2 regions of the Thalassospira sp. MCCC 1A02898 genome follow, and region 2 is predicted to be linked to the other one. Evidence: predicted binding sites of a transcription regulator. Region 2 holds the regulator's gene; the other holds the start of a gene.
What was found. The regulator PhoB, encoded in region 2, activates phosphate uptake and scavenging genes when phosphate is short. The targets are predictions, from matches to a motif close to TNTCATAAAACTGTCA.

Region 1 (4,575 bases), 170 kb from region 2:
TGGCTTCAACATGCAAATTGCCCTGTTCGCGCAGACGGGCCGGGGTGCGAATCTCCAAGACCCTTGCGTTACACGATATTAGCGGATACCTCTGTATCCCTGTTTGACATCGAACAACAAGCACCTGCCGCCGGATATTCTGACCGGCAGACCAAGAAATACGGAATATACTCGAAATGAGCTGGACGCCGGAAAAGATTGAATTGCTGACCTCGCTCTGGAATCAGGGTTGGACCACGGCACGCATCGGTGAAGAACTGGGCGTTGGCAAGAATGCCGTCGTTGGCAAGGCACACCGCCTTGGACTGCCCAAGCGCCCGTCCCCGATCCAGCGCCGCGCCGAGGAAGCAGAACAGAAAAAAGCACCGGCCCCCAAACAGCAGACCAAAGGCATTTCGATCTTTGATCTTGGTCCGGGCATGTGCCGTTGGCCGTTTGGCGATCCGGGCGATGACGACTTCCATTTCTGCGGCAAGAAAATCGTGCCGAGCAAGCCTTATTGCGACGAACATTGCGCACAGGCCTACCTCAACGGCAAGAACCCGCGCGAAGACAATCCCCCTGCACAGCAGGGTGGCCCCGGCGGCAAAGGCCCGCAGGCTGCAAACCGGAAGTAATCTGCTCTGCGCCTGGCAATCGCCGGCAGCGACACCGAGATACAAAAAAGCCGCCCTGATCAGGGCGGCTTTTTCGTTGGGCGATATCAAGGTTCTGTTGGTTACCTTGTTTGCAGCACGTATTTGGCAAAGCCTTCCTGATCCTCGCCAACGAAGCTGATATTGTCGGGTGCGTTGACAGCCGAGGATGCCTTGGGGCTGGTAACAAACGTTACGTCGGACGCCTCACCGATTGGGGCAAAGGTCCAGTTGCCATCCGCCTTCGGATCAATTTCCTTTTCGGTCAGGATATAGTTGGCAAGCACCGTGCGGTTTTCATCGGGTGCCTCGACAATGATCGTCGATCCATCTAGGCCCGGGAAATTGCCACCACCGCCGGCGCGATAGTTGTTGGTCGCAACGACAAACTTCTGATCGGCTGTTACCGGTTTGCCTTCGAAGCTCAGATTGACGATGCGGTGACTGTCGGGATTGATCACTTCGCCCGCCTTGTTATAGCGGGCCGGTTTGGTGACATCGATCTGGTAGGTCACGCCATCAATCACATCGTAATTATAGGTCGGGAAATCCGGGTTGATCAGAGCCTGTTCTTCGCTGCTGTTCGGATCAATCTGATTGAACTGGCCTGCTGACATTTCAAGCCATTCACGCACCTGATCACCATCAAGCAACACTGCGCGCACGGTATTTGGATAGATATAAAGGTCCGCGACGTTTTTAAGCGCAATCTTGCCTTCGGGGATGTCGGTGAAATAGTCCGGACCACCGCGACCACCGGCCTTGAATGGCGCCCCGGCCGACAGGATTGGAATGCCATCATATTCCGATCCGTTCAGGATCTTTTCGAGATACCATTTCTGGGCGTTAGTCACGATCTGGATCGAAGGATCATCAGCCACAAGCGCAAAGAAGCTGTTGATCGGTGCCGATGTCGTGCCGACACCTTCGCGCATATAGGCAATGGTGGCTTCGTGCTCTTCCTTGACCGCGGCGATGATTTCCGGATCGGCTTCAACCAGCGGCGTCACGGTCCGGCCTTCGCGCTGATAGATCGGACGTGCATCAGACAGACTGTCGGTGACACTCCATTTGCCGTCATCGGTGACATTCAAGGTCAGGTCAATCACGCCAAGATGGCTGCCCCAGAAGCCCGGCATCACCGCCGCAACGCCGTTGATTGTGCCTTTGGCAATATCGACACCTTCAAGATCGGAAAAGGTCTCAGACGGGAATACTGTGTGGGCATGACCAAACAGGATCGCATCGATGCCATCGACTTCGGAAAGGTAATAGGTGGCATTTTCTTCCATGCCATTACGCGCCATGGTCGAAAGCCCCGAATGCGGAACGGCAATGACGATATCCGCACCCTTTTCACGCATTTCCGGGACATATTTTTTTGCCATTTCGACAATGTCTTTTGCGATCACATTGCCTTCCAGATTGGCCTTGTCCCACTGCATGATCTGGGGCGGCACAAACCCGATCACACCGACCTTGGCCTTGTGCACCTTGCCGTCATTATCGGTAAATTCCCGATCCAGCAGCACATAGGGTTCGAAATACGGCTTGTCGTTATCGGGATTGTCATCGCCATCATCAACAAAGACGTTGGCACTGACATAGGGGAAGTTGGCACCGGCCAACGATTTACCCAGGAAATCGAGACCATAGTTAAATTCATGGTTACCGATATTGGCCGCGTCATAGCCAAGCAGGTTCATCGCCTTATAGACCGGATGGACGTCACCATCCTTAAGACCGCGTTCCTTGGCCATGTAGTCGCCAAGCGGGTTGCCCTGGATCAGATCACCATTATCGATAAAGACAACGTTCTCTGCCTCGCCACGCGCAGTCTTAAGCAGGGTCGCGACCTTTGCCAGACCAACCGTGTCTGATTCGCCATCACGGTAATAGTCGTAATTAACCAGATGCGTATGGATGTCGGTGGTTTCGAGAATGCGCAATGACACCGTGCTGTCGGCCAATGCCGTGCTGCTTACCAGTGCAAGTGCCATCGAAATCCCGGCAATCCGGGCAGCTTTTTTGTGAATGAATACCATCGAGCCGTGTCCCTGCTTATGCGTTAAACCGCGACAATCTAATCCCGTTTAAATGTCGGTGTTTTGAAGATTTTGCGAAAAAGGCAGGGCAAACACAAATAGAAACGCCTGCCACGATCGGCAGGCGTTTCTGGTCTGAGACATATTTGGCGATCAGGCTGGCTGCATCACGGTTGACTTGTATCCGCGAATAACCTCGTTTCCGGGCTCTGGATCGTGTGGGACGTTCAGGGCCAACACCAGCGAGACAAAGGCCATGGCGGCCCCGGCAAGGAACACTGCGCCCGGTGATATCAGCCAAAGCAACCCAAAGGCCGCCGGGATGAAAACAGCCGCGATATGGTTGATGGTAAAGCTGACCCCGGCGGTTGAGGAGATGTCAGCCGGGTCGGCGATCTTCTGGAAATAGGTCTTGATGGCAATCGCCAGCGCAAAGAACAGATGGTCAATCACATAAAGACCACCGGCCAGAATGTGGTTTTCGACAAAGGCGTAGGAGACGAAAACAATGAACAGTCCCACATATTCAAAGACCAGCGCACGGCGTTCGCCCCACTTGCCGATCATCTTGCCGATCTTGGGGGCCAGGAACATGTTGATCACGTGGTTAAGCAGATACAGCAAGGTGATGGTTGCTGCGTCATAGCCGAACTTCTCGACCATCAGGAAGCCGGCAAACACGGTAAAGATCTGACGGCGTGCGCCACTCATGAAAGTCAGCGCATAGTAAAGCCAGTAGCGTTTGCGCAGGATCAGCTTCTTGTTCTGCGGATGAGCATCGGCAAATTTCGGAAACGCACCCCAGACAAACAAGGCGGCCAGGACCGTCAATGCACCGCCGAACAGATAGACGTAGCGATACTCGACCGCGAAAACTTCGAGCATCACCCAGACCATGCCAAACATGATCAGCGACGAAATTGATTTTGCCGACAGCTGCCGCCCCATGACCATGGCGGTGCGATCCTTGCGCACCCATTGCAATGACAGGGCCTGCTGCATGGTTTCGAAATAATGGAAGCCGATCGACATCAAAACCGTCGTGCAATAAAGCCCGATCACGGTCGGAAAATAGCCCGATATGGCAACACCAATTCCAAGCACCAGCAGTGACAAAACCGCAAAGGTCTGTTCACGCAGAACCAGCAGCACAAAAATCGCGGTAAAGGCAAGGAAACCGGGGATTTCACGCAAGGACTGCAAGATGCCGATCTCGCGGCCGGTGAAGTCGGCCATTTCGACCGAAAAGTTGTTTAGCAGCGCCATCCAGGTCGAAAAGGACAGCGGCATGGCAGCCGCCATAACGATCAGCAGAACTTCCGGATTGCGCCAACCCTTGTGCACCGGCGCTGTGCTGGCATTATTGGGGGCGTCGGGCGCATCACCAAGTGGGGCCGCGTGATTGCTGGCTTCGGGTATGATTTCCTTGGACATTGTACCTCCGAGGACAGGATCGTTGTGGTGGCGACGCCCCTGTCACATCTTGTGCGTTTTGGAATGCGACCAAGTTAAACCTGTCCGATCCGTCTGTCTTGCGGTAATCTGCCATCATATATCGCAATCAAGACAGTTTTGAATGTCACCGTATCATGGTTCATATCCTCAACACCTTTGACGGACGTCCGGAACATCACAACAAGATCCCCCGCCCGCGCGAACTGCCACGCGCGGTATATGTCCGGGTCAGTGATATGCCTGCTGGCTATCACGTTGCGGCACACAGCCATGACTGGAACCAGCTTTTATATGCGATTGAGGGTACGATGACCGTGGTGACAGAGGCCGGGATGTGGATCGTGCCGCCACAGCGCGCGGTATGGGTCCCACCCCACACGCAGCATGCGGTGACCTGCACCGGCTTTACCCGGGCGCGCCACCTTTATATCGGTCGGGAC
Region 2 (4,575 bases):
CAGATTGTTGAAGTCAACATCAACAACCTGGCCGCAGTCCCGTCCATCGTGTTTGGTCTGCTGGGGCTTGAGGTCTATCTCAATGTCATGCACTTGCCGCGCTCGGCCCCGGTTGTCGGTGGTTTGACGCTGGCGCTGATGACTTTGCCGACGATCATCATCGCATCGCGTGCGGCGATCAAGGCGGTGCCGCCATCGATCCGTCAGGCCGCCCTTGGCCTTGGTGCATCCCCGGTTCAGACCGTCACCCACCATGTCTTGCCGCTTGCCATGCCGGGCATTCTGACCGGCACGATCATTGGTATGGCACAGGCGCTTGGTGAAACTGCACCGCTTCTGATGATCGGGATGGTTGCCTTTATTGTTGATATCCCGGGCGGGGCTCTTGACCCGGCAACGGTTCTGCCGGTCCAGATCTATCTGTGGGCAGACAGCCCGGAACGTGCCTTTGTCGAGAAAACCTCGGCAGCGATTATGGTGTTGCTGGCCTTCCTTGTCCTGATGAATGGACTGGCTGTGTATCTGCGCAAAAAATTTGAACGGAAGTGGTAAAATGGCTGCTGTATCCCAGAGCGCAATGACGGCGGAGCCGTCGGTCGAAAAACCGAAAATGACCGCGCGCAAGCTCGATCTTTTCTATAGCGACAATCAGGCCCTCTATGAGGTCAACCTTGATATCCCCGAACAGCAGGTAACCGCACTGATTGGCCCGTCGGGCTGTGGTAAATCCACCTTCCTGCGCTGCCTGAACCGGATGAATGACACCATTGACGGTGTGACGATCAAAGGTGACGTTACCCTGGATGGTCGCGACATCTATGACAAGCGGATCGACGTGGTTCAGCTGCGCGCGCGCATCGGCATGGTGTTCCAGAAACCGAACCCGTTCCCGAAAACCATCTATGACAACGTGGCCTATGGCCCGCGTATTCATGGTCTGGTCAATTCGCGCGATGAACTTGATGAAATCGTCATGACCTCGCTCGAACGTGCCGGTCTTCTGAAAGAAGTCAAAGATCGTCTGCAATCGCCGGCAACCGGTCTTTCCGGTGGTCAGCAGCAGCGCCTTTGCATTGCACGCGCGGTTGCCGTCAGCCCGGAAGTCATCCTGATGGATGAGCCGTGCTCGGCCCTTGATCCGATTGCGACCGCCAAGGTCGAGGAACTGATAGACGAGTTGCGTTCGAACTACACGATCGTGATCGTGACCCACTCCATGCAGCAGGCCGCCCGTGTGTCGCAGCGCACCGCGTTCTTCCACCTTGGAAAGCTGGTTGAAGTCGGTGAAACCGATCAGATCTTTACCAACCCGAAGGACGAACGCACCAAGGGTTACATTACCGGCCGCTTCGGTTAAGCGACGCCAGGAGTACGCATAAATGGCTGATGAACATACCCATATCGTAAGTTCGTTCGACGAGGAACTGACCCGTCTGAACAACATCATTTCGCAAATGGGCGGGCTTGCCGAAAGCCAGCTTATTTCCTCGATCAGATCCATCGTCAAACGCGATTCCGAACTGGCCGAGAAAGTCATCCTGTCCGATCAGCGCATTGACGTGCTCGAACAGGAAGTCCAGGACTTTGCCGTCCGTCTTCTGGCCCTGCGTCAGCCGATGGCAGATGACCTGCGTCAGGTGGTGACGGCCCTTAAGCTATCAAACGATCTTGAACGCATTGGTGATCTTGCCAAAAACATCGCCAAACGCGCGCAGGTGCTGAACCAGATCCCGCCGATCCGCCCGGTTCAGGCGATCCCGAACATGGCCAAGCTGGCCCAGGAAATCATCAAGGATGTCCTGGATGCCTATATCGAAAGCGACGCCGAAAAGGCCCATCGGGTCTGGGAACGCGATCAGGAAGTCGACGATATGTACAATTCGCTGTTCCGCGAATTGCTGACCTACATGATGGAAGATCCGCGCAACATTACCGCATCGACCCATCTGTTGTTCATTGCCAAGAACATCGAACGTATCGGTGATCACGCAACCAATATCGCCGAAACGATCTATTACCGGATCAAGGGCGAAGACCTGCCGGGGATTGACCGGCCAAAAAACGACGCAGCGAACTTCGCTGTTGTCGAACCGAATGACTGACACGGGAGCATAGGAAGATGGACCCAACGGTTCTTATCGTCGAGGACGAGGCAGCAATCGTAACCATGTTGCGCTACAACCTCGAACGCGAGGGGATGCAGGTTGTCGAAGCCGGTGACGGTGACGAAGCGTTGAAAATTCTGGCTGAAACCCATGTCGATCTGGTTTTGCTCGACTGGATGCTGCCGGTGATGTCGGGGATCGAGGTCTGCCGTCAGATCCGCCGCAAGCCTGAAAGCCGCGATTTGCCGGTGATCATGGTGACTGCGCGCGGCGAAGAGGGCGACCGGATCCGCGGTCTTGATACCGGGGCTGATGACTATGTCACCAAGCCGTTTGCCATTGGCGAGCTTCTGGCCCGTATCCGCGCACTTTTGCGCCGGTCCGGTCCGGCGCAACCACAAGGGCAGTTGATCTATTCCGACATCGAAATGGATCTCGCCGCCCACCGGGTCAGCCGCAATGGAAAATCGATCCATCTTGGCCCGACCGAGTTCCGTCTGCTGCGCTATTTCCTCGAACATCCGGGGCGGGTTTTCTCGCGCGAACAGCTGCTTAACGCGGTTTGGGGCCCGAACATCTATGTCGAAACCCGGACAGTTGACGTTCATATCCGTCGCCTGCGCAAGGCGCTCAATGACGTCAAGGGGACGCGCGATATCATCCGCACCGTCCGTGCCGCGGGCTACGCGCTGGACTCTGAAACCGCTGCCTAAGCCGGTTTAGAGCCTGATCCGATTAAAAAACCCCCGCAGCGATTTGCCGCGGGGGTTTTTGTTTTCACCGCGTAACGGCTTTACGATTTTTCTTTCGCCGGTTTGTCCGAACTCTCCGACCCTGACGGCTTGCGCTGCGGGCGCGGCGCCAGTTCGTTCATCAAAAGCATGTCCGCACGGCGGAATTTGGCGATTTCGGCATCAATATCTTCCTGCGGCACGTCGCACGCCGCCAAAACGTGATCAGATAACCGCAACCCGGTTTCCAGAACCTCCGGGATGGCCGCATCCGCCCCGTGGCGCGACAGCGGCCCGATATGGGTGATGTCTTGCGCGCGGGCAAAGATCTTCAGATGCGGGTAATGCTGGCGCAAAAGGGCGACCGTCTTCTCGGTCGCATGCGGGTTCCCCATGGCAACAACCGCAATTTTTGCCTCATCGGTGTGTGCGGCCCGGAAAGTTTCCGGTCTGGACCCGTCGGCAAAGTAAACCGGAAGGCCTTCTGCCCGACCGCGCGAAACCTGCTGTGCGTCACTATCCAGCACAATGAACGGAATGTTGCGCGTCTTGAGCAACCGGGCCAGAACCCGGCCAACGCGGCCGCTTCCGATCACCAGAACATGCTGGTGAATGCCCTCGGACTCCTCTGCAATCTTGCCAAGCTGGTCTTCTTCCTTGGGATGAAGCTTTTCCTCGATCTTGTGACCCAGGCTGATCAGGGTCGGGGTCAGCGCCATCGAAATCGCCACCACCGGGATCAGCATGGCGGCCATTTCAAGCGGCACCGCGCCATTTTGCGCGGCCAGGGCAAACATCACAAAGGCAAATTCGCCGCCGGCGGCCAAACTCATCGCCACCCGTATGGCAAGGCCGGTTTCAAACCGGATCGCACGCGCCAGAACGAACAAAACCGCCGTCTTGATCACCAGCAACAGCACCAGCCACATCAGAATGGTGCCAAATTCGTTATAAACAACGTCGGCATCAACCGACATGCCCACCGACATAAAGAACAGCGACAGGAACACGCCGCGGAACGGCGAAATGTCGGCTTCGATCTGATGGCGGAACTCGGTTTCGGCCAGCATCACCCCGGCGATAAACGCGCCCAGCGCCATCGAAAGCCCGGAAACCTCGGTCAAGGTGCTGGCGGCCAGCACAACAAACAGCGTGCCGATGGCAAACAGTTCCGGGTTCTTAAGCGACGCGATATAGCGAAACAGGCGCGGCAACACATACCGCCCGACGAGTAACAACAACGCAACCGACCCGAAACCAAGCAGGATGCTCATCCACGGGCTGGTTTCCGTGCCAGCATCACCTGCTGCCTGCACCATGATCAGGAACGGACCAACCGCCACGTCCTGCAATAACAAAATGGCAAGGGCCGCACGGCCAAACCGGGTATTGAGCTGCTTGTCATCGGAAAGCTGTTTGAGGATGATCGCAGTCGATGAAAGCGCAAGCGCCCCTGCAATCACCAAAGCCGTCGGCAGCGGGAATTCCATGACAACCAGAAGCCCCAGAAGGGCTGCCATCGATACCAGAATTTGCAAAACGCCCAGACCGGCAAACCGCCCGCCAATGACGCGCAAACGATCACGCGAAAGCTCCAGCCCGATCATGAACAGCAGGAAAACCACGCCCAGTTCGGCAACCGTGGAAATGTCTTCGCGTTCGGAAATCAGGCCAAAGCCGAATGGCCCGATAAAGAACCCGCCAATCAGAAAGCCGATGATCGAATTCGCACGCAGCTT

Region 1: the regulator PhoB is predicted to act here: its motif matches at 2,734-2,749, upstream of AUQ41_RS12030 (bifunctional 2',3'-cyclic-nucleotide 2'-phosphodiesterase/3'-nucleotidase).

What each region holds. Positions count from the first base shown of each region.
Region 1 is NZ_LPXK01000011.1:223,264-227,838, reverse strand. It holds gene AUQ41_RS12035 (GcrA family cell cycle regulator) at 177-617, shown strand; gene AUQ41_RS12030 (bifunctional 2',3'-cyclic-nucleotide 2'-phosphodiesterase/3'-nucleotidase) at 719-2,680, opposite strand; gene AUQ41_RS12025 (MFS transporter) at 2,834-4,114, opposite strand; gene AUQ41_RS12020 (helix-turn-helix domain-containing protein) at 4,270-4,575, shown strand, end outside.
Region 2 is NZ_LPXK01000011.1:48,947-53,521, forward strand. It holds gene pstA (phosphate ABC transporter permease PstA) at 1-552, shown strand, start outside; gene pstB (phosphate ABC transporter ATP-binding protein PstB) at 554-1,357, shown strand; gene phoU (phosphate signaling complex protein PhoU) at 1,380-2,102, shown strand; gene phoB (phosphate regulon transcriptional regulator PhoB) at 2,120-2,818, shown strand; gene AUQ41_RS11245 (cation:proton antiporter) at 2,899-4,575, opposite strand, start outside.